Regions from separate parts of the Pseudomonas sp. SK3(2021) genome, predicted to be linked through region 1. Evidence: predicted binding sites of a transcription regulator. Region 1 holds the regulator's gene; the other holds the start of a gene.

Evidence for each region. Region 1 encodes sigma-54, which starts transcription at its own class of promoters, with help from an activator protein. Its sites were predicted from a motif close to ANTGGCATNNANNTTGCTNT; they were not measured.
Region 2: a site for sigma-54 is predicted at 7,624-7,643, ahead of IF690_RS10225 (CmpA/NrtA family ABC transporter substrate-binding protein). Genes of this name have one in related genera too.

Annotation. Positions count from the first base shown of each region.
Region 1 is NZ_CP061943.1:1,243,495-1,253,312, forward strand. Features, by position in the region: gene ptsN (PTS IIA-like nitrogen regulatory protein PtsN) at 1-403, opposite strand, end outside; gene hpf (ribosome hibernation-promoting factor, HPF/YfiA family) at 416-721, opposite strand; gene IF690_RS05500 (RNA polymerase factor sigma-54) at 801-2,294, opposite strand; gene lptB (LPS export ABC transporter ATP-binding protein) at 2,477-3,202, opposite strand; gene lptA (lipopolysaccharide transport periplasmic protein LptA) at 3,202-3,750, opposite strand; gene lptC (LPS export ABC transporter periplasmic protein LptC) at 3,737-4,309, opposite strand; gene IF690_RS05520 (KdsC family phosphatase) at 4,318-4,842, opposite strand; gene IF690_RS05525 (KpsF/GutQ family sugar-phosphate isomerase) at 4,842-5,816, opposite strand; gene IF690_RS05530 (ATP-binding cassette domain-containing protein) at 6,092-6,901, shown strand; gene mlaE (lipid asymmetry maintenance ABC transporter permease subunit MlaE) at 6,901-7,698, shown strand; gene mlaD (outer membrane lipid asymmetry maintenance protein MlaD) at 7,698-8,165, shown strand; gene IF690_RS05545 (MlaC/ttg2D family ABC transporter substrate-binding protein) at 8,176-8,829, shown strand; gene IF690_RS05550 (STAS domain-containing protein) at 8,826-9,131, shown strand; gene IF690_RS05555 (BolA family protein) at 9,247-9,498, shown strand; gene murA (UDP-N-acetylglucosamine 1-carboxyvinyltransferase) at 9,521-9,818, shown strand, end outside.
Region 2 is NZ_CP061943.1:2,231,212-2,241,029, forward strand. Features, by position in the region: gene nirB (nitrite reductase large subunit NirB) at 1-2,025, opposite strand, end outside; gene IF690_RS10210 (bifunctional protein-serine/threonine kinase/phosphatase) at 2,469-4,139, opposite strand; gene IF690_RS10215 (nitrate/nitrite transporter) at 4,147-5,358, opposite strand; gene IF690_RS10220 (ANTAR domain-containing response regulator) at 5,692-6,267, opposite strand; gene IF690_RS10225 (CmpA/NrtA family ABC transporter substrate-binding protein) at 6,283-7,494, opposite strand; gene IF690_RS10230 (quinone-dependent dihydroorotate dehydrogenase) at 7,735-8,754, shown strand; gene rmf (ribosome modulation factor) at 8,888-9,103, opposite strand; gene rlmKL (bifunctional 23S rRNA (guanine(2069)-N(7))-methyltransferase RlmK/23S rRNA (guanine(2445)-N(2))-methyltransferase RlmL) at 9,661-9,818, shown strand, end outside.

The DNA.
Region 1 (9,818 bases):
GCAGCTTGTCGCGCACCTCTTTGCGGTCCAGCATGCTGGCAATCTGCCGGAGCAGTTCCAGGTGCGCATCGGTGGCGGCTTCCGGGACCAGCAGTACGAACAGCAGGTCGACCGGTGCGCCGTCGATGGCGTCGAAATCGATGGGAGCGTCCAGGTGCATCAGGGCACTGATGGGCGACTCACAGCCTTTGAGGCGGCAGTGTGGAATGGCGATGCCATTGCCAAAACCGGTAGAACCCAGTTTTTCTCGGGCAATCAGGCTTTCGAAGACATCTTGCATCTCCAGATCAGGCACTTCTCGGCTGATCAGGTTGGCAATTTGTTCGAGGGCGCGCTTTTTGCTGCCGCCCGGCACGTTCACCAGGGAACGGCCGGGGGTCAGGATGCTTTCAAGTCGGATCATGGGAGGGGAGTGTTAGCGACCCGTGCCTTGGAGAAGGTGGAGTTGCTTTTCCTTATGCTTTTTCAGTTGGCGGTCAAGCTTGTCCGTGAGCAAGTCGATTGCGGCATACATGTCGTCATGTTCTGCATTGGCGACGACTTCCCCACCATGGATGTGCAGCGTGGCCTCGATTTTTTGCTTCAGTTTCTCGACGGCCAGCGTTACCTGCACATTGGTAATCTTGTCAAAGTGCCGCTCCAGTCGGTCGAGTTTTTCGCCGATGTAAGCGCGCAGAGGTTCGGTCACTTCCAGTTGGTGTCCACTGATGTTGACTTGCATACAGCTTCTCCTTCGTTGCCAGTGCATAAAGCGGCAGGTCGATTGACCTGCCACTGGAACGCTGTGGCGAGCCCGGCGGCTACATCAACCGCTTCCGTTCGCTCGAAGGCGCGATCCCCAGGGATTCGCGGTACTTGGCGACGGTACGACGGGCTACCTGAATGCCTTGTGCCTCCAGTAAACCAGCGATCTTGCTGTCACTCAACGGCTTTTTCTGATTTTCCGCGGCGACCAGTTTTTTGATGATCGCGCGGATCGCCGTGGACGAGCATTCGCCGCCTTCGGAGGTACTTACGTGGCTGGAGAAAAAGTATTTCAGTTCATAAATGCCCCGAGGGGTATGCATGAATTTTTGCGTGGTCACCCGTGAAATCGTCGACTCGTGCATGCCCACCGCTTCGGCGATGTCATGCAGGACCAGTGGTTTCATCGCCTCATCGCCGTACTCGAGGAAGCCGCGCTGATGCTCGACGATCTGGGTGGCGACTTTCATCAGGGTTTCGTTACGGCTCTGCAGGCTCTTGATGAACCAGCGAGCCTCCTGCAGTTGGTTGCGCATGAAGGTGTTGTCGGCACTGGTGTCGGCGCGTCGCACGAAGCCGGCGTACTGCGGGTTGACGCGCAGGCGCGGCACGGACTCCTGGTTCAGCTCCACCAGCCAGCGTTCGTTGTCCTTGCGCACGATGACATCGGGGACCACGTATTCGGCTTCGGTGGATTCTATTTGCGAGCCCGGGCGTGGGTTGAGGCTCTGCACCAGTTCGATGACCTGGCGCAGTTCGTCTTCCTTGAGCTTCATGCGCCGCATCAGCTGGCTGTAGTCGCGGCTGCCGAGCAGGTCGATGAAGTCGGTGACCAGGCGCTTGGCTTCAGTCAGCCAAGGAGTCTTGGCAGGTAGCTGGCGCAGCTGCAACAGCAGGCACTCACCCAGGTTGCGGGCGCCGATACCGGCAGGCTCGAATTGCTGGATGCGGTGCAGGACGGCCTCGACTTCGTCGAGTTCGATGTCCAGCTCCGGATCGAAGGCTTCGAGGATTTCCTCGAGGGTTTCATCCAGATAGCCCTGATTGTTGATGCAGTCGATCAGGGTCACGGCGATCAGGCGATCGGTATCGGACATGGGCGCCAGGTTCAACTGCCAGAGCAGATGGCTCTGCAGGCTTTCGCCAGCCGAGGTGCGGGTGGTGAAATCCCACTCATCGTCATCGTTGCTGGGCAGGCTGCTGGCGCTGGTCTGGTAGACGTCTTCCCAGGCGGTGTCGACCGGTAGGTCGTTGGGAATGCGTTCGTTCCATTCACCGTCCTCGAGGTTGTCCACCGTCGGGGCGGCTTCCTGGTAGGAGGGTTCCTGGATATCGGTATTGGGCTTCTGCTCGGCGTTGTCGGCCAGCGGATCGGTGCTATCGAAGTCGTCGCCTTCTTCCTGGCGCTCGAGCATCGGGTTGGACTCCAGGGCCTCCTGGATTTCCTGTTGCAGGTCCAGGGTCGACAATTGGAGCAGGCGGATGGCCTGTTGCAGCTGCGGTGTCATCGTCAGCTGCTGGCCCATTCTGAGGACTAGCGATGGTTTCATGGCAGGGGCTTAACACCTTATTCGCCGGCGCACATGCGCCATCCACTACAGGGCGCGTGAGCGCCAAACATAAGCAAATTATATGCCTGAAACTGAAGTGTTTGCCTAGAGCGCTGTAACAATAAAAACAGCAGGGTTCTATTGGGGCGGGCGCTCTGGCGACCAGCCAAACACCTCAGGGCTTACAAGCGGAACTCATGGCCCAGGTAAACTTCCTTGACCAGCTCGTTGGCTAGGATGGTTTCGGCGTCGCCTTCGGCGATCAGTTGACCGTCGTTGACGATGTAGGCGGTTTCACAGATATCCAGGGTTTCACGGACGTTGTGGTCGGTGATGAGTACGCCGATGCCCTTGGCCTTCAGGTGATGAATGATCTGCTTGATGTCGCCTACCGAGATCGGGTCCACGCCGGCGAAGGGTTCGTCGAGCAGGATGAACTTGGGGGCGGTGGCCAGTGCGCGGGCGATTTCCACACGGCGACGTTCGCCGCCGGAAAGGCTCATGCCCAGGTTGTCGCGAATGTGGCTGATGTGGAACTCCTGCAGCAGGCTTTCCAGTTCCTGGCGACGGCCGGCCTTGTCGAGCTCCTTGCGGGTCTCGAGGATGGCCATGATGTTGTCGGCCACCGAGAGCTTGCGGAAGATCGAGGCTTCCTGCGGCAGGTAGCCGATCCCGGCGCGGGCGCGGCCGTGCATCGGCTGGTGGCTGACATCCAGGTCGTCGATCAGGATGCGACCCTGATCGGCCTGGACCAGGCCGACGATCATGTAGAAGCAGGTGGTCTTGCCGGCGCCGTTGGGGCCGAGCAAGCCGACGATCTGGCCGCTGTCGATGGACAGGCTGACGTCACGCACGACCTGGCGGCTCTTGTAGCTCTTGGCCAGGTGCTGAGCTTTCAGAGTTGCCATTACTGGGCCTTTTGCTCGTCAGTTTTCTTTTTCGGCTGGATGACCATGTCGATCCGTGGGCGCGACTCGGTGACCTTGCTGCCGGTGGCGCGACCGGCGCTGGCCAGCTTCTTGTTGGTGTCGTAGACGATTTTCTCGCCCTGGGTGATGTTGCCGTCCTTGTCGACGACTTTGGCGCGGTCGATCAGTACGACGCGGTTCTGCGCGGCATGGTACTGGATGGTCACGCCGTAGCCCTGGACCGGCTTGGTATCGCCCTGGGTTTGAAGCTGTTCGAAGTAGGCCAGGTTGCCCACCGAGGTCACCACGTCGATGTCACCGGCCTGGGTGCGGGTGATGGTCACGGTATTGCCGGTGACCTTCATCGAGCCCTGGGTGATGATCACGTCGCCCCTGTAGGTGGCTACGCCATTCTTGTCGTCCAGTTGAGCGTCGTCGGCCTGGATGCGGATCGGTTGCTGGCTATCGTTCGGCAGAGACCAGGCGCTCACGCTTCCCAGTGCTGCGCCCAGACCGAGCAAAATAGGGAGGGTTTTAACGAGCCTCATACTGTCCTCTTACGTTCGATAGCAGGTTCATCCTGCCGTCTTTCAAATACGCTTTCATTCCCTTGCCAGTCGTCACGCCGCCGGCGCCGTCGATTCTAACGTCTTGATCGGTCTGCGCATATTGCTTCTGCGGGAATACTGTCATGCGGGTCGTGGTGATCAGCAGGTTGCGATTTTTCTCGTCGGTGCGGGAAACCCGTACCGAATCGATCAACTCGACCTGGGTGCCATCCGGATTGACTTCGCCGCGCTCGCTCTGGACGTGCCAGGGGAAGGTGGTGCCGCGATACATCTGCAGGTCCGGCTTGGTCAGCAGGGTCACCTCGGTGGCCTTGAGGTGTTCGACCTTGTCGGAAGTCATTTCGTACTGCAGCTTGCCGTCGGGCAGGTACTGCACGCTACGGGCGTTGATGGCGTAGTAGTCGATGGCGCTTTCGTCGACCTGCGCGACCGGCTTGTCGAGGAAGCGTTCCGGGCTGATGTTCCAGTACCCCACCGCCAGGAACAGCACGGTGATGATGCCGAAGATCAGTATGTTGCGAATCTTTTTGCTCAGCATGGGAGGCTCTATAAGTAGGCGGCGTGGGCCGCTTCAAGGCTGCCTTGGGCGCGCAGGATCAACTCGCAGAACTCGCGGGCGGCACCTTCGCCGCCACGGGCCTGGGTGACGCCATGGGCGTGTTCACGGACAAATCGGGCGGCATTGGCGACGGCCATGCCCAGGCCGACCCGGCGGATCACTGGCAGGTCCGGCAGATCGTCGCCCAGGTAGGCGACTTGCTCATAGCTTAGGCCCAGTTGGGCAAGAAGCCCGTCCAGCACTACCAGTTTGTCTTCGCGCCCCTGAAACAGGTGGGGAATCCCCAGGTTTTTCGCCCGACGCTCGACGACCGGCGTCTTGCGGCCGCTGATGATTGCCGTCTGCACGCCCGTGGCCATCAGCATCTTGATGCCTTGGCCGTCGAGGGTGTTGAAGGTCTTGAATTCGCTGCCGTCTTCGAGGAAGTACAGGCGACCGTCGGTCAGTACGCCGTCGACGTCGAATACCGCCAGCTTGATGTTCTTGCCGCGTTGCAGCAGATCCGTACTCATTACATGACTCCCGCGCGCAGCAGGTCGGACAGGTTGAAGGCGCCGATCGGGCGATCGTCCTTGTCCACCACGACCAGGGCGTTGATTCGATTGTCCTCCATGATTTTCAGGGCTTCGGCCGCCAGCATTTCAGCACGGGCGGTCTTGCCGTGAACGGTCATGACTTCATCGATGGTGGTGTGGTGAATGTCGATGGTGCGGTCCAAGGTGCGGCGCAGGTCGCCGTCGGTGAAGACCCCCGCCAGGCGTCCGTCGGCCTCGACAATGACGGTCATGCCCAGGCCCTTGCGGGTCATTTCCATCAAGGCATCCTTGAGCAGCGTGCCACGCTGGACCTGTGGCAGTTGCTCGCCGGCATGCATGACGTTCTCGACCTTCAGCAGCAGGCGCCGGCCCAGCGCGCCGCCCGGATGGGAGAAGGCGAAGTCTTCGGCGGTGAAGCCGCGGGCTTCCAGCAGCGCCACGGCCAGGGCGTCGCCCATGACCAGGGCGGCGGTGGTCGAGGAGGTCGGGGCCAGGTTCAGCGGGCAGGCCTCTTGCTTGACCTGGACGTTGAGGTTGACCTCGGCGGCCTTGGCCAGCGCCGAATCGGGGTTGCCGGTGATGCTGATCAACTGGATGCCCAGGCGCTTGATCAGTGGCAACAGGGTTACGATTTCATTGGTCGAGCCGGAATTGGACAGGGCCAGGATCACGTCGTCCCGGGTAATCATGCCCATGTCGCCGTGGCTGGCTTCGGCCGGATGGACAAAAAACGCGGTGGTGCCGGTGCTGGCCAGGGTGGCGGCGATCTTGTTGCCGATGTGCCCGGACTTGCCCATGCCGACCACAACTACGCGGCCTTTGCTGGCCAGAATCATCTCGCAAGCGCGTACGAAATCTGCGTCGATATGTGGCAGCAAGCCTTGCACGGCTTCTATCTCGAGGCGGACGGTGCGTTGTGCCGATTGAATCAGGTCGCTGGATTGGCTCATGTCAGAAATCGTATAGCCTGATGAAAAGGCGGCGATTATAGCGGTAATGATCGATTCCCTCACGCAAGTTCGTCAGCCTTTGTCCTTCTATAGGCTGGAATTGCCCTGTAAAGCCCGTTTTAGCCTGTCGTGATCCTGAACACGCATGGCTTCGGCCTTGGGGGCTCCGTATCAGCAGTGATATAGTTCGCCGCCAGTTCGGCCTGCCCCGGGTGCATGTACTCCCGGCAGGGAGCCAAGCGTCCGAGTGAGAGGCTGCATCGCAAGGAGTTTAGATGAGTGCCGATAACGCCTACGCGGTCGAGCTGAAGGGACTGTCCTTCAAGCGCGGTGCGCGCAGCATCTTCAATAATGTCGATATCCGTATTCCGCGGGGCAAGGTCACCGGCATCATGGGGCCTTCCGGTTGCGGCAAGACCACGCTCCTGCGGTTGATGGGCGCGCAATTGCGCCCCAGCAGCGGTGAGGTCTGGGTCAACGGCCAGAACCTGCCCAAATTGTCGCGCGGTGATCTGTTCGACGCCCGCAAGCAGATGGGCGTGCTGTTCCAGAGCGGCGCGCTGTTCACCGATCTCGATGTGTTCGAGAACGTCGCCTTTCCGCTGCGCGTTCATACCCAACTGCCGGATGAAATGATCCGCGATATCGTTCTGCTCAAGTTGCAGGCGGTCGGGTTGCGCGGTGCCATCGACCTGATGCCCGACGAGCTGTCCGGCGGCATGAAGCGTCGTGTGGCCCTGGCCCGGGCCATCGCGCTGGACCCGCAGATCCTCATGTACGACGAGCCCTTCGTAGGCCAGGACCCCATCGCCATGGGCGTGCTGGTGCGCCTGATCCGTCTGCTCAACGACGCGCTGGGTATCACCAGCATCGTGGTTTCCCATGATCTGGCGGAAACCGCGAGCATCGCCGACTACATCTATGTGGTGGGCGACGGCCAGGTGCTGGGGCAGGGCACGCCCGACGAGTTGATGGATTCCGATAACCCGCGGATCCGCCAGTTCATGAAAGGCGACCCCGACGGTCCGGTACCCTTTCACTTTCCCGCGCCGGATTACCGCGCAGATCTTCTGGGGACGCGCTGATGCGCAAAGTATCTTTATTGGAGCGAATTCGTCTGTTCGGCCACTCGGGCATCGACGTTCTCGCGGTGCTCGGGCGTTCGAGCCTGATGCTGTTTCACGTGTTGTTCGGCCGCGGCAGTATCGGCGGCAGCTTCGGCCTGTTGGTCAAGCAGTTGCATTCGGTGGGCGTGATGTCCCTGGTGATCATCGTGGTCTCCGGGATATTCATCGGCATGGTACTGGCGCTGCAGGGCTTCAATATCCTGTCCAGCTACGGTTCGGAGCAAGCAGTGGGGCAGATGGTCGCCCTGACCCTGCTGCGTGAACTGGGGCCGGTGGTCACGGCATTGCTCTTCGCCGGTCGGGCTGGCTCGGCGCTGACCGCGGAAATCGGCAACATGAAAGCCACCGAACAGCTCTCCAGCCTGGAGATGATCGGCGTCGACCCACTCAAATACATTGTCGCGCCACGTCTGTGGGCCGGTTTCATTTCCCTGCCGTTGCTGGCGATTATCTTCAGCGTGGTGGGCATCTGGGGCGGTTCGTGGGTGGCCGTCGACTGGCTGGGGGTCTATGAAGGTTCCTACTGGTCGAACATGCAAAACAGCGTGACGTTCAATGAGGACGTGCTCAACGGCATCATCAAGAGCATCGTTTTTGCCTTTGTCGTGACCTGGATCGCCGTATTCCAAGGCTATGACTGCGAGCCCACTTCAGAGGGTATCAGTCGTGCCACTACCAAGACCGTTGTGTACGCCTCGTTGGCTGTACTCGGCCTGGACTTTATTCTGACCGCCTTGATGTTTGGAGATTTCTGATGCAAAACCGCACCCTGGAAATCGGTGTCGGCCTTTTCCTGCTGGCCGGCATCCTGGCTTTGCTGTTGCTTGCCTTGCGGGTCAGTGGCTTGTCCCCGACCTCGAGCACCGATACTTATAAACTTTACGCCTATTTCGACAATATCGCCGGTTTGACGGTCAGAGCTAAGGTGACCATGGCCGGTGTGACCATCGGCAAGGTCACGGCTATCGATCTGGACCGCGACAGTTTCACCGGTCGGGTCACGCTGCAGTTGGAAAAGCGCGTAGATAACCTGCCGACCGACTCGACTGCATCTATCCTGACCGCTGGGCTGCTTGGCGAGAAATACATCGGTATCAGCGTCGGCGGCGAAGACACGTTGCTCAAGGATGGCGGGACCATCCACGACACTCAGTCTTCACTGGTGCTTGAGGACCTGATCGGTAAATTCCTGCTCAATACCGTTAGCAAAGACGCCAAATGAGGACTTTTTCATGATCTCTACCTTGCGACGTAGCCTGTTGGTATTACTGGCGGCGTTGCCGTTGATGGCTCACGCCGTGGCGGCGCCTTCCGCGCATGATCTGGTACAGGACACCACCAACCGTCTGCTGGCCGACCTGGCCGCCAATAAAGAGAAGTACAAGCAGGACCCGCAAGACTTTTATGCGGCGCTGAACAGCATCGTGGGTCCGGTCGTGGATGCCGAAGGTATTTCCAAGAGCATCATGACGGTCAAGTACTCGCGTAAAGCCACGCCGGAACAGATGCGCACCTTTGAAGAAAACTTCAAGAAGGGCCTGTTCCAGTTCTATGGCAACGCCTTGCTGGAGTACAACAACCAGGGCATCGTCGTTGATCCTGCCAGGGACGAGTCGGGCGACCGTACCAGCGTCGGCATGACGGTCAAGGGCAGCAACGGTGCGATCTATCCTGTGTCCTACACGCTGGAGAAGATCAACGGCGAGTGGAAGCTGCGCAACGTGATCATCAACGGCATCAATATCGGCAAGCTGTTCCGCGATCAGTTCGCCGATGCCATGCAGCGCAATGGCAACGACCTGGACAAGACCATCAATAACTGGGCCGGCGAAGTGGCCAAGGCCAAGGAAGCGACCGAAAACTCGCCTGAGAAGGTCACGCAATGAGTGAGTCGGCCGTCCGTCTGGGTGAAGCCGGCGAACTGCTGATCAGCGGTGTGCTGGACTATCGCTCCGGCCCGGGCCTGCGCAAGCAGGGGCAGGCCCTGATCGCGTCGAGCACCGCGGCGGCGCTGGTGCTCGACTGTTCGGCGGTAGAGAAGTCCAGCAGCGTCGGCTTGTCGTTGCTGCTGGCCTTCATGCGCGATGCCGCGGCAGCCGGCAAGGCCGTCAGCATTCGTGCGTTGCCTGAAGACATGCGCGAAATCGCCGAGGTTTCCGGTTTGACCGAGCTGCTGGCGCAGCCTTAGTCACCCATCGACAAGCAAGCCCCCCGTCAGAGTCCTGCTATGCGGGGTTCGCAGGCGCGGGGCTTTTTTGTATGATGTCCGACCCGCGCGCACAGGGCGCCGATTGAGGTTGAGCATGCAGGCCAACGAAGTGAAGAGCTTCCTTGAAGGAAAGCTGTCCGAGACTCTTTCATCCGTTCAGGTAGAAGTTGAGGGCGAAGGCTGCAACTTTCAGTTGAACGTGATCAGTGACGAACTGGTGGCCTTGAGTCCGGTCAAGCGTCAGCAGAGCATCTATGCCCATTTGAACCCGTGGATCGCCGATGGCAGCATCCATGCGGTCACTATGAAATTTTTCAGCAGCGCGGCCTGGGCCGAGCGCACCTGAGCCCAAGGGCGTCGAGATTCTTATGGATAAATTGATTATTACCGGCGGCGTTCGTCTTGATGGCGAGATCCGCATTTCCGGGGCAAAGAACTCTGCCCTGCCGATTCTGGCTGCAACCCTGCTGTGCGATGGCCCGGTCACGGTCGCCAACCTGCCGCACCTGCACGACATCACCACCATGATCGAGCTGTTCGGGCGCATGGGCATTGAGCCTGTGATCGACGAGAAACTCAGCGTCGAAATCGACCCGCGCACCATCAAGACCCTGGTCGCGCCGTACGAGCTGGTCAAGACCATGCGCGCCTCGATCCTGGTTCTGG
Region 2 (9,818 bases), 990 kb from region 1:
CCACATGTTGAACAGGTCGTGCTCCAGTTCGATGCCCAACTGAGTGGAGTTCTGCGTGCCGAAGCGGCAGAACTCGCTGCCGACACAGGTTTTCACGGTGCGGATGGACTTGCCGTAGGCATGGCCGGAGGGCATGTCCAGGTCCTTCCAGACCCCGGGCAAATCCTGCTTCTTGATGCCCAAGAGGTCGATGCGCTGGCCGCCGGTGACCTTGACCATCGGCACCTGGTACTTGTCCGCCACGTCGGCGATGCGCCGCAGTTCGGAGGGGGTGGTGACGCCGCCCCACATCCGCGGCACCACCGAGTAGGTGCCGTCTTTCTGGATGTTGGCGTGGGCCCGTTCGTTGATCAGGCGCGATTGCGGATCGTCCTTGGCCTCGCCCGGCCAGGTGGAGATCAGGTAGTAGTTCAGCGCCGGGCGGCAGGTGGCGCAGCCGTTGGGCGTGCGCCAGTTCAGGTAGCTCATGGTGCTGGCTACGGTCAGCAGGTGCTGTTCGCGGATCGCCTGGCGGATCTGCCCGTGGTTGAGGTCGCTGCAACCGCAGATGGCTTTCTCGCTTTTCGGCTTGACGTCGGCCGCGCCACCGACGGTGTTGATCAGGAGCTGTTCCACCAGGCCGGCACAGGAGCCGCAGGAGCTGGCGGCCTTGGTGTGCTTCTTGACCTCATCGACGCTGAACAGGCCGTGCTCCTGGATTGCCTTGACGATGGTGCCCTTGCACACGCCGTTGCAGCCGCAGACTTCGGCGCTGTCGGCCATGCTCATGGCTTTGTCCTGGCCCTGGTGGCCGACGTCGCCCAAGGCCTGCTCCATGCAACTTGAGCCACCGAACATCAGGTGGTCGCGGATCTCGCCGATGGCGTGGTTCTCGCGGATCTGCCGGAAGTACCAGCCGCCGTCGGCGGTGTCGCCGTACAGGCAGGCGCCGACCAGGACGTCGTCCTTGATCACCAGCTTCTTGTACACGCCGCCGATGGGGTCGGAGAGGGTGATGGTCTCGGTGCCTTCGCCGCCCATGAAGTCGCCGGCGGAGAACAGGTCGATGCCGGTGACTTTCAACTTGGTCGAGGTCACCGAGCCCTGGTAGCGGGCGAAGCCCAGTTGCGCCAGGTGGTTGGCGCAGACCTTGGCCTGTTCGAACAACGGGGCCACCAGGCCGTAGGCGATACCGCGGTGGTTGGCGCATTCGCCGATGGCATAGATGCGCGGGTCGTAGGTCTGCAGGGTGTCGTTGACCAGGATCCCGCGGCTGCACGGCAGGCCGGCTTTTTCCGCGAGTGTGGTATTGGGCCGGATGCCGGCGGCCATCACCACCAGGTCGGCGGGGATGATGTCGCCGTTCTTGAATTGCACCGACCCGACCCGGCCATTGCCTGAGTCATGCAGGGCCTGGGTCTGTTCGCTCAGGCGGAACTTCAGGCCGCGGCTTTCCAGGGCGGCTTGCAGCAGCTGGCCGCTGGTCTTGTCCAGCTGGCGTTCCAGCAGCCATTCGCCGATGTGCACCACTGTCACGTCCATGCCGCGCAGCATCAGGCCGTTGGCGGCCTCCAGGCCGAGCAGGCCGCCACCGATGACTACCGCGTGCTTGTAGGTCTTGGCGGTGTCGATCATCGCCTGGGTGTCGGCGATATCACGGTAGCCGATCACGCCCTGCAGGGCGTTGCCGGGAATCGGCAGGATGAACGGGGTCGAGCCGGTGGCGATCAGCAGGCGATCGTATTCGGCTTCGCTGCCGTCTTCGGCGATCACCCGGCGCTTGACCCGGTCGATCTCTACCACCTTGCGGTTGAGCAGCAGCTTGATGTGATTGTCCAGGTACCAGCCGAGGTCGTTGAGCACGATCTCTTCGAAGGTCTGTTCGCCGGCCAGTACCGGGGAGAGCAGGATGCGGTTGTAGTTGGGGTGGGGTTCCGCGCCGAAGACCGTGATGTCGTACAGCTCATTGCTCAGCTTGAGCAGCTCTTCCAGGGTGCGTACCCCAGCCATGCCGTTGCCGATCATCACCAGCTTGAGTTGTTTCATTTCGCTCTCCGCGTAGACAGGCCGTCGGGTGTGCCGGGCCTGGCTCGATAAACGTTGCGCAAACAAAAAAGGCGTCCCGCCAGTTGCCTGGCAGGACGCCTTTGTCCGGTCCCGTTCTCTCGGGAAAACCCATCCTTCGTCGTTGAAGGCCGGGTCGTATGTGCTGTTGGGGGAGTTAATGCAGTGCTTGTGCCAAGTTTCGCCAAGCGTGGGTTTTAGCGAGGACGGGGCGGTTTTCGGGAGTGGAAAGGGGGAAATCTGCACCGATTCAACGCGCCTTGCCCGTTTCTGGAGCACCTGTAGCCGCTGCCGAGCCATGGCGAGGCTGCGATCGGGGCGCAGCCCCGTAAAACCTGCCGGCCCGGTGTTGGCGCCCGCTACGCGGTCGATCGCAGCCTCGCTGAGGCTCGACAGCGGCTACAGGGCTACAGGGGACGGGGTGGTCATTGATGCAGGAACAGGTACAGCAACAGCAGGTTGAGCAGCAGCGAGACCAGCGCCAGGGTGCGCCAGACTTTCAACGGCTCGCGTTCCAATAGTGGCCTGGGGCGCACGCTGAGGCTGCGGCGTTCGCCTTGTTCCAGCACCAGCAACCACTCTTCGGCGGTTTCATAGCGTTGGGCCGGATCGGCCTGTACCGCGCGTTCCAGGCTCTGTTCGAGCCAGTCCGGCAAGTCCGGGCGATAGCGGCTGGGGCTGACCGGGGTGGTGAAGCGCGGGCGCTGGAAGGCTTCGATCTCGCCGTAGGGAAAATGCCCGGTCAGCAAGTGGTAGAGGGTCACGCCCACGGCGTACAGGTCCTGCCGCGGTGTCGGCGCCACGCCGGTGAAAGCCTCTGGGGCGATGTAGCTCGGGGTGCCGGGCAGCAGGTGCGCCTGGTCCTCGGACAGGCCGGGACAATAGGCCAGGCCGAAGTCCAGCAGGCGCAACTCGCCATCGTCCCCGAGCAGCAGGTTTTCCGGCTTGATGTCGCGGTGCAGGATCTGCCGGCGGTGCAGCAGGCCCACGGCCCGCAGCAGGCGCTCGGCCAGGTCCTGCCACTGCGCCAGCGGCAAGGGGCCCTGTTGTTGCAGGTAGTCGGCCAGGGTCTGCCCCGGGTATTCGCGCATCACGTAATACAGATGCTGGCGGGCGGTCGCGGCATGCACTTCGGGAAAGTGCCGTCCGGCCACCCGCCGCAGGAACCATTCCTCTGACAGCAGCGATTGCCCGGCCTGGTGATCGTCGTGCAGATGAGCGGGCAGGGTTTTCAGCAGCCAGGGTTGTTGTTGCACATCGAGCACGCGGTACAGCAGGGACTGCTGGCTCTGCCCGACTACTTCGGCGACCTGCCAGCCTTCGAAGTGCTGGCCCGGCTTGAGGGGCGGTGGCAATGGCCATTGCTGCAAGTGAATCAGGGCGTCGCCAATGGAGCTTTCGCCCAGGGCTTCGACCCGCACCAGCAAGGCACTGGCATTATCCTGGCTGCCGGCCAGGTGCGCGGCGTTGACCAGGGTCTGCACCGCGCTGTCGAGGTCGGGCTGGTCGCGCAGGATCGCGGCGATGGCGGTGTCGCCCAGAGTGGCCCAGACCCCGTCGCTGAGCATCAGGAAACTTTCGTTTTCCCGCAGCTCACCGTCGAGGAAGTCCACTACCAGGTGCTGGTCCAGGCCCAGGGCACGCTTGAGCACGTGCTGCATGCCGGGCTGGTCCCAGACGTGGTCGACGCTGATGCGTTGCAACTGATCGGCATGCCAGCGATAGACCCGGCAGTCGCCGACATGGGCCAGGGTAAAGCGCCGGCCGCGCAGCACCAGGGCGCTGACGGTGGTCAGCAGCGGCTGGCCGCCACCGTTGGCCTGCAGCCAGCGATTCTGCGCCAGCAGCAGGCGCTCCAGGGCCTGGGCCACGGCCCAGGTTTCCGGGGTGGCGTAGTAGTCCAGCGCCAGCGCCTGCAAGGTCGAGCGCGCGGCGAGGCCGCCGTCGGCGCATTGGCTGACGCCGTCGGCGATGGCGAACAGCAGGCCCTTGCTGGCGGCCAGGGTCGGCGCCGGGGTGACCAGGCGCAAGGCGTCCTGGTTTTCCGCGCGCGGCCCGATGGCGCTAGCCTGGGCATGGCTCAGTCGCAGGCTCATGGACGGTTCAGACCCGGGCCGCGGTGACCGCGGCGGAGCCCCAGGTGGTCCGCCAGCGGCGTTTCACCCCGTGCAGGCCGAACCAGGCCAGCACGCCCAGGCTGGCGAACAGCCACAGCGCCATTTGATAGCTGCCGGTGCTTTGCTTGATCGCGCCCATGCCCGCGGCCAGGGCGAAACCGCCGATGCCGCCGGCCATGCCGATCAGCCCGGTCATCACCCCGATCTCGCGGCGGAAGCGTTGTGGCACCAACTGGAAGACCGCGCCGTTACCCGCACCCAGGCCAAGCATGGTGCACACGAACAGGGCCAGGGCCGCGTAGGAGCTGGGCAGGTTGAAGCCGACCGCGGCGATGCACACCGCCGCAACGCTGTACATCACCAGCAGCGTGCGAATGCCGCCGAAACGATCGGCCAGCGCCCCACCCAGTGGCCGCATCAGGCTGCCACCGAACACGCAGGCGGCGGTGTAGTAGCCGGCGGTGACCGGGCTCAGGCCGTACTGGTCGTTGAAGTAGCCAGGCAGGGCGCTGGCCAGGCCGATGAAGCCGCCGAAGGTCACACTGTAGAAGAACATGAACCACCAGCTGTCGCGGTCGCCCAGGGCCTTGAAGTAGTCGGCCATGGATTTGGCCTTGGGCCGTTCCGGGGCGTTCTTGGCCATCCAGGCGAACAGCACCAGGGTCAGGACCAGCGGGATCAGGGCGAAGCCGAATACGTTGCTCCAGCCGAAGGCACCGGCCAGCAAGGGCGCGAACAGGGCCGCGAATACCGTGCCGGAGTTGCCGGCCCCGGCGATGCCCATCGCCTTGCCCTGGTGCTGCGGTGGATACCATTGCGAGGCCAGCGGCAGGGCCACGGCGAACGAGGCGCCGGCCATGCCCAGGAACAGCCCCAGCAGCAGGGCCTGTTCATAACTGTGGATGCCCAGCTTCCAGGCGCAGAACAGCGCGCCGATGACGATCACCTGGCCGATCAGCCCGGCGGTCTTGGGGGACAGGCGATCGGCCAGCAGGCCCATGGCGAAACGCAGCACGGCGCCAGCCAGGATAGGCGTGGCCACCATCAGCCCACGCTGTTGGGTGGTCAGTTGCAGGTCGGCGGCGATCTGCACGGCCAGCGGGCCGAGCAGGTACCAGACCATGAAGCTCAGGTCGAAGTAGAGGAAGGCCGCGAACAGTGTCGGGGTGTGGCCGGATTTCCAGAAGCTTGAATTCATCGCGCACCTCAGCTGTAAAGAGTCTCGAAAGGAGTCATGAGCTTTTGCGTGGGGCGCCATTACGGCCGCTCCACCGGCCCCGGGCTGTGGGGCCAAAACGAAAAAACGCCGCAACCCGTATCGCCTGAGGCGAGAAGGGTGTGCGACGTCTTTGTCGTAGGTGGGGCAACCGCCGTTGGTTACCTGTGTCGATTACATAGCCAGATCTGTGCCAAGAGTTGCAGTCCCGGCGTTCCTCATCGCGGGCAAGCCTCGTGCCTGTGGAAACTCACGGTCATCTTCCGTAGGAGCGAGGCTTGCCCGCGATAGGCCGCCGCACCGCAGCCGTGGGATTCAGCCAAGCAACTCGCTCATGGCGATGATCTGCTCCGCCACCTGGATCAGCTTCTGCTGCCGGCTCATGGCCTGGCGGCGCATCAGGGTGTAGGCCTGTTCTTCGTTGCAGTCTTTCATCTTCATCAACAGGCCCTTGGCCAACTCGATGCGCTTGCGCTCGGCCAGTTGCTGGTCGCGGGCCTGCAGCTGCGCGCGCAAGGCCTGGTCGCTCTCGAAGCGGGCCATGGCCACATCGAGAATGGGCTGCAGGCGCTGGGCCTGGATGCCTTCGACTATGTAGGCGCTGACCCCGGACTTGATAGCGTGGCGCATCACGTCGGGGTCGTGCTCGTCGGTGAACATCACGATCGGCCGTGGCTGGTCGCGGCTGACCAGCACCACTTGCTCCATCACATCGCGGCTCGGTGATTCGGTATCGATCAGGATCACGTCCGGGCGCACCGTTTCGACGCGCGTCGGCAGGTCGATGGTCAGGCCCGACTCGTCGATTACCTCGAAACCGGCTTCCATCAGGGCCGCCTTGAGCCGACCGACCTTCTTGGCGGTGTCGTTGATCAGCAGGATACGCAACATGGTCTCGGGCTCCTGTCAGCGGCTGGCGAGAAGAGGCGAGCTGTCGCTCATGGCGTGCAGCCGGAAGCTGCGGGCATAGGCGGCCGGGTCCGACCCGTCCCACCGCTTGCCGTCGATCAACTGGCTGCTGCGCATGTCCTGGCCCCAGGACGCGACACCGACTGCGCTGGCGGCTTCACGATAGAGCTCGAGTTGCTGCACCTGGCGCGCGATGCCCAGGTAGTCAGGGTCTTCGCGCAGCAAACCCCAGCGGCGGAACTGGGTCATGAACCACATACCGTCGGACAGATACGGCAGGTTGACCGCGCCTTCATTATGAAAGCGCAGTGCGTGCGGGTCCTGCCAGCGGTTGCCGAGGCCGTCGGCATACTCGCCGAGCAGGCGCGGCTCGATGCAGCCCAGCGGCGTATCGAGGTACTCGCGGGCGCTCAGCAGTTGCGCGGTGCCCTGGCGGTTCTCGCGGCTCTGCTCGATGAAGCGGCTGGCCTCGAGGATCGCCATGACCAGGGCCCTTGCGGTATTGGGGTACTGCTCGACAAAGGCGCGGGTGCAGCCGAGGACTTTTTCCGGGTGGTCGGGCCAGATCGCCTGGCTGGTGGCCAGGGTGAAGCCCAGGTTCTGGTTCACCGCGCTGGCGCTCCAGGGCTCGCCCACGCAAAAGCCGTCGATGCGCCCGGCCTGCAGGTGCGCGACCATTTGTGGCGGTGGCACCACCACGCTGTCGACGTCCTGCAACGGATGGATGCCCTGGGCGGCCAGCCAGTAATACAGCCACATGGCGTGGGTGCCGGTGGGGAAGGTCTGGGCGAAGGTCAGTCTTGCCCGGCTTTGGTGCACATGCTGGTGAAGCGCTTCAGGACTGGTCACATTCAGCGCCTGGAGCTCCCGCGAGAGGTTGATGCTCTGGCCGTTCTGGTTCAGGCCCATCAGCACCGCCATGTCGCTGGCGTTGACCCCGCCGATGCCCAGGTGCACGGCGTAGATCAGGCCGTACAGGCTGTGGGCGGCATCCAGCTCGCCGCTCACCAGCTTGTCCCGCAGGTTGGCCCAGGACGCCTGGCGCTTGAGGTTCAGGGTCAGGCCATAAGGCTGGGCAAAGCCCTGGGTGGCGGCGACCACCACTGAGGCGCAGTCGCTCAAGGCCATGAAACCGAGGTTGATCGCGGTCTTTTCCGGGGCATCGCTGCCGTTGACCCAGGCCAGCGGGCTGACGGGGAGTTCGTTCATGGGGTGGAGCCCTCCATAAAAAGCGGCCATAAAAAAACGTCGCACCCACGCCAGGCAGAGCCGGCGGGGTAACGACGCCTTTGTCTTGCGGCCCATGCCGCCATTGGCCTGGGTGCTGATGCAGGCTGTGGTGCAAGGCATATGCCATTCACCGCTGATTTCGCCGTGTGCCTCGCCTGCCAGCCTCATGCCCGGCTATAATCGCCGCCTCATTTCGCCGCCACCGAGTCAAACCCGCCCATGTATACCCTGGCCCGCCAGCTGTTGTTCAAACTCTCCCCGGAAACCTCCCATGATCTGTCCCTGGACCTGATCGGCGCGGGCGGGCGTTTGGGCCTCAATGGCTTGCTGTGCAAGGCGCCGGCGCAGATGCCGGTGAAGGTCATGGGCCTGGACTTCCCGAACCCGGTCGGGCTCGCGGCGGGCCTGGACAAGAACGGTGCGGCCATCGACGGTTTTGCCCAGCTGGGTTTCGGTTTCGTCGAAATCGGCACCATTACTCCACGCCCGCAGCCGGGCAACCCCAAGCCACGGCTCTTCCGCCTGCCGGAAGCCGAAGCGATCATCAACCGCATGGGTTTTAACAACCTGGGTGTCGATCACCTGCTGGCCCGGGTGGCCGCGGCCAAGTACAAGGGCGTGCTGGGGATCAACATCGGCAAGAACTTCGACACCCCGGTCGAGCGCGCGGTGGATGACTACCTGATCTGCCTGGACAAGGTGTATGCCCACGCCAGCTACGTGACGGTCAACGTCAGCTCGCCCAACACCCCGGGCCTGCGCAGCCTGCAGTTCGGCGAGTCGCTCAAGCAGCTGCTCGGCGCCCTCAGCCAGCGTCAGCAGGAGCTGGCGGTGCAGCATGGCAAGCGGGTGCCGCTGGCGATCAAGATCGCCCCGGACATGACCGACGAAGAAACCGCCGAAGTGGCGCAAGCCCTGATCGAAACCGGGATGGACGCGGTCATCGCCACCAACACCACCCTGAGCCGCGTCGGCGTCGAAGGCATGGAGCATGGCGACGAGGCGGGCGGCCTGTCCGGCGCACCAGTGCGCGACAAGAGCACCCACACCGTGAAGGTGCTGGCGGGCGAGCTGGCCGGGCGTTTGCCGATCATCGCGGTGGGCGGTATCACCGAAGGCAAGCATGCGGCGGAAAAGATCGCTGCCGGCGCCAGCCTGGTGCAGTTGTATTCGGGTTTCATCTACAAGGGCCCGGCGCTGATTCGCGAATCGGTGGACGCGATCGCGGCGTTGCGCTGAGGAGCGCTTGTTGCGCGGCCAATAAAAAGGGCTCCTGAAAGGAGCCCCTGGGCCGCAGCCCGCCGTCCGGATGGGACGTGCGTGGTTAAGTCGTTACGTATTCAGATGTTGGTGTCGGAATGTGTGCCCTGTTTTAGCCGACGGCGTGAAGTTCGTTGAGTCTGTGGATTCCCGCAGTGCCGGTCATACCGTCCCAGTTGTCGCCGCGTCCTTCTCGCCAGCCATTGATCCAGGCTTGGCGTACCGACGGTAGAGTAAATGGGCAAAGCTCACGGGACTTGCCATGAACGCCATACTGATATCCGCGCAAAAATGCTCTTTCCAACGGATCACGCTTAAGTCTTCTCATAGGGTGTTTCCCTCACTTGTTGACTGTCTTATGTCCCGTCGGCCTCGTTTGAGGCCGGGCAGAATGCTTCTGCCGTTGGTGCTCGCTGCCGGCGTCGCGAGCGTGGTGCTGGCGTCGTTGCGGCGCCAACCTGAGTTGATTTCTAACCAATGCGTCACAACGTGGGAATGATCGTTTTGTCATAAGGACGTAACGATAATGATGCTAAGGCCATAAGAACGACCTGCTTTACATCGGGTCAGTCAGGCAAACCTCGCTCTGATCAGCCTCTTACTGGATGATGGGCTTAATGCTTTAGTGAGAATCTCATTCCGTTGCACTCAGGTATTATTCGATGAAAGGTCGAGTTATGACCTTTTGTTACGCTGACTTATTTATCTGCCCCGGCATCTAAGCTCTTTTGACCCCCAGTGGTCACCGCTAGCGGCGAGCTGAACAGCAGGGGCGGGACGGCACAGATTCGTGCCACGCGAGCGCTCTTCAAGAAAAGCGCTTGATTGAAAACCGGGCGGACGATGCGTTGTCCGTTCACTTATTGCTAAAGGCCCTGAACTCCCATGTCGGATCGCTACGAACTCTTCCTCACCTGTCCCAAAGGCCTTGAAGGCCTGCTCATCGAGGAAGCCGCCGGGCTTGGCCTTGAAGAAGCGCGCGAACATACCTCGGCCGTGCGCGGCATGGCCGACATGGAGACCGCTTACCGCCTGTGCCTCTG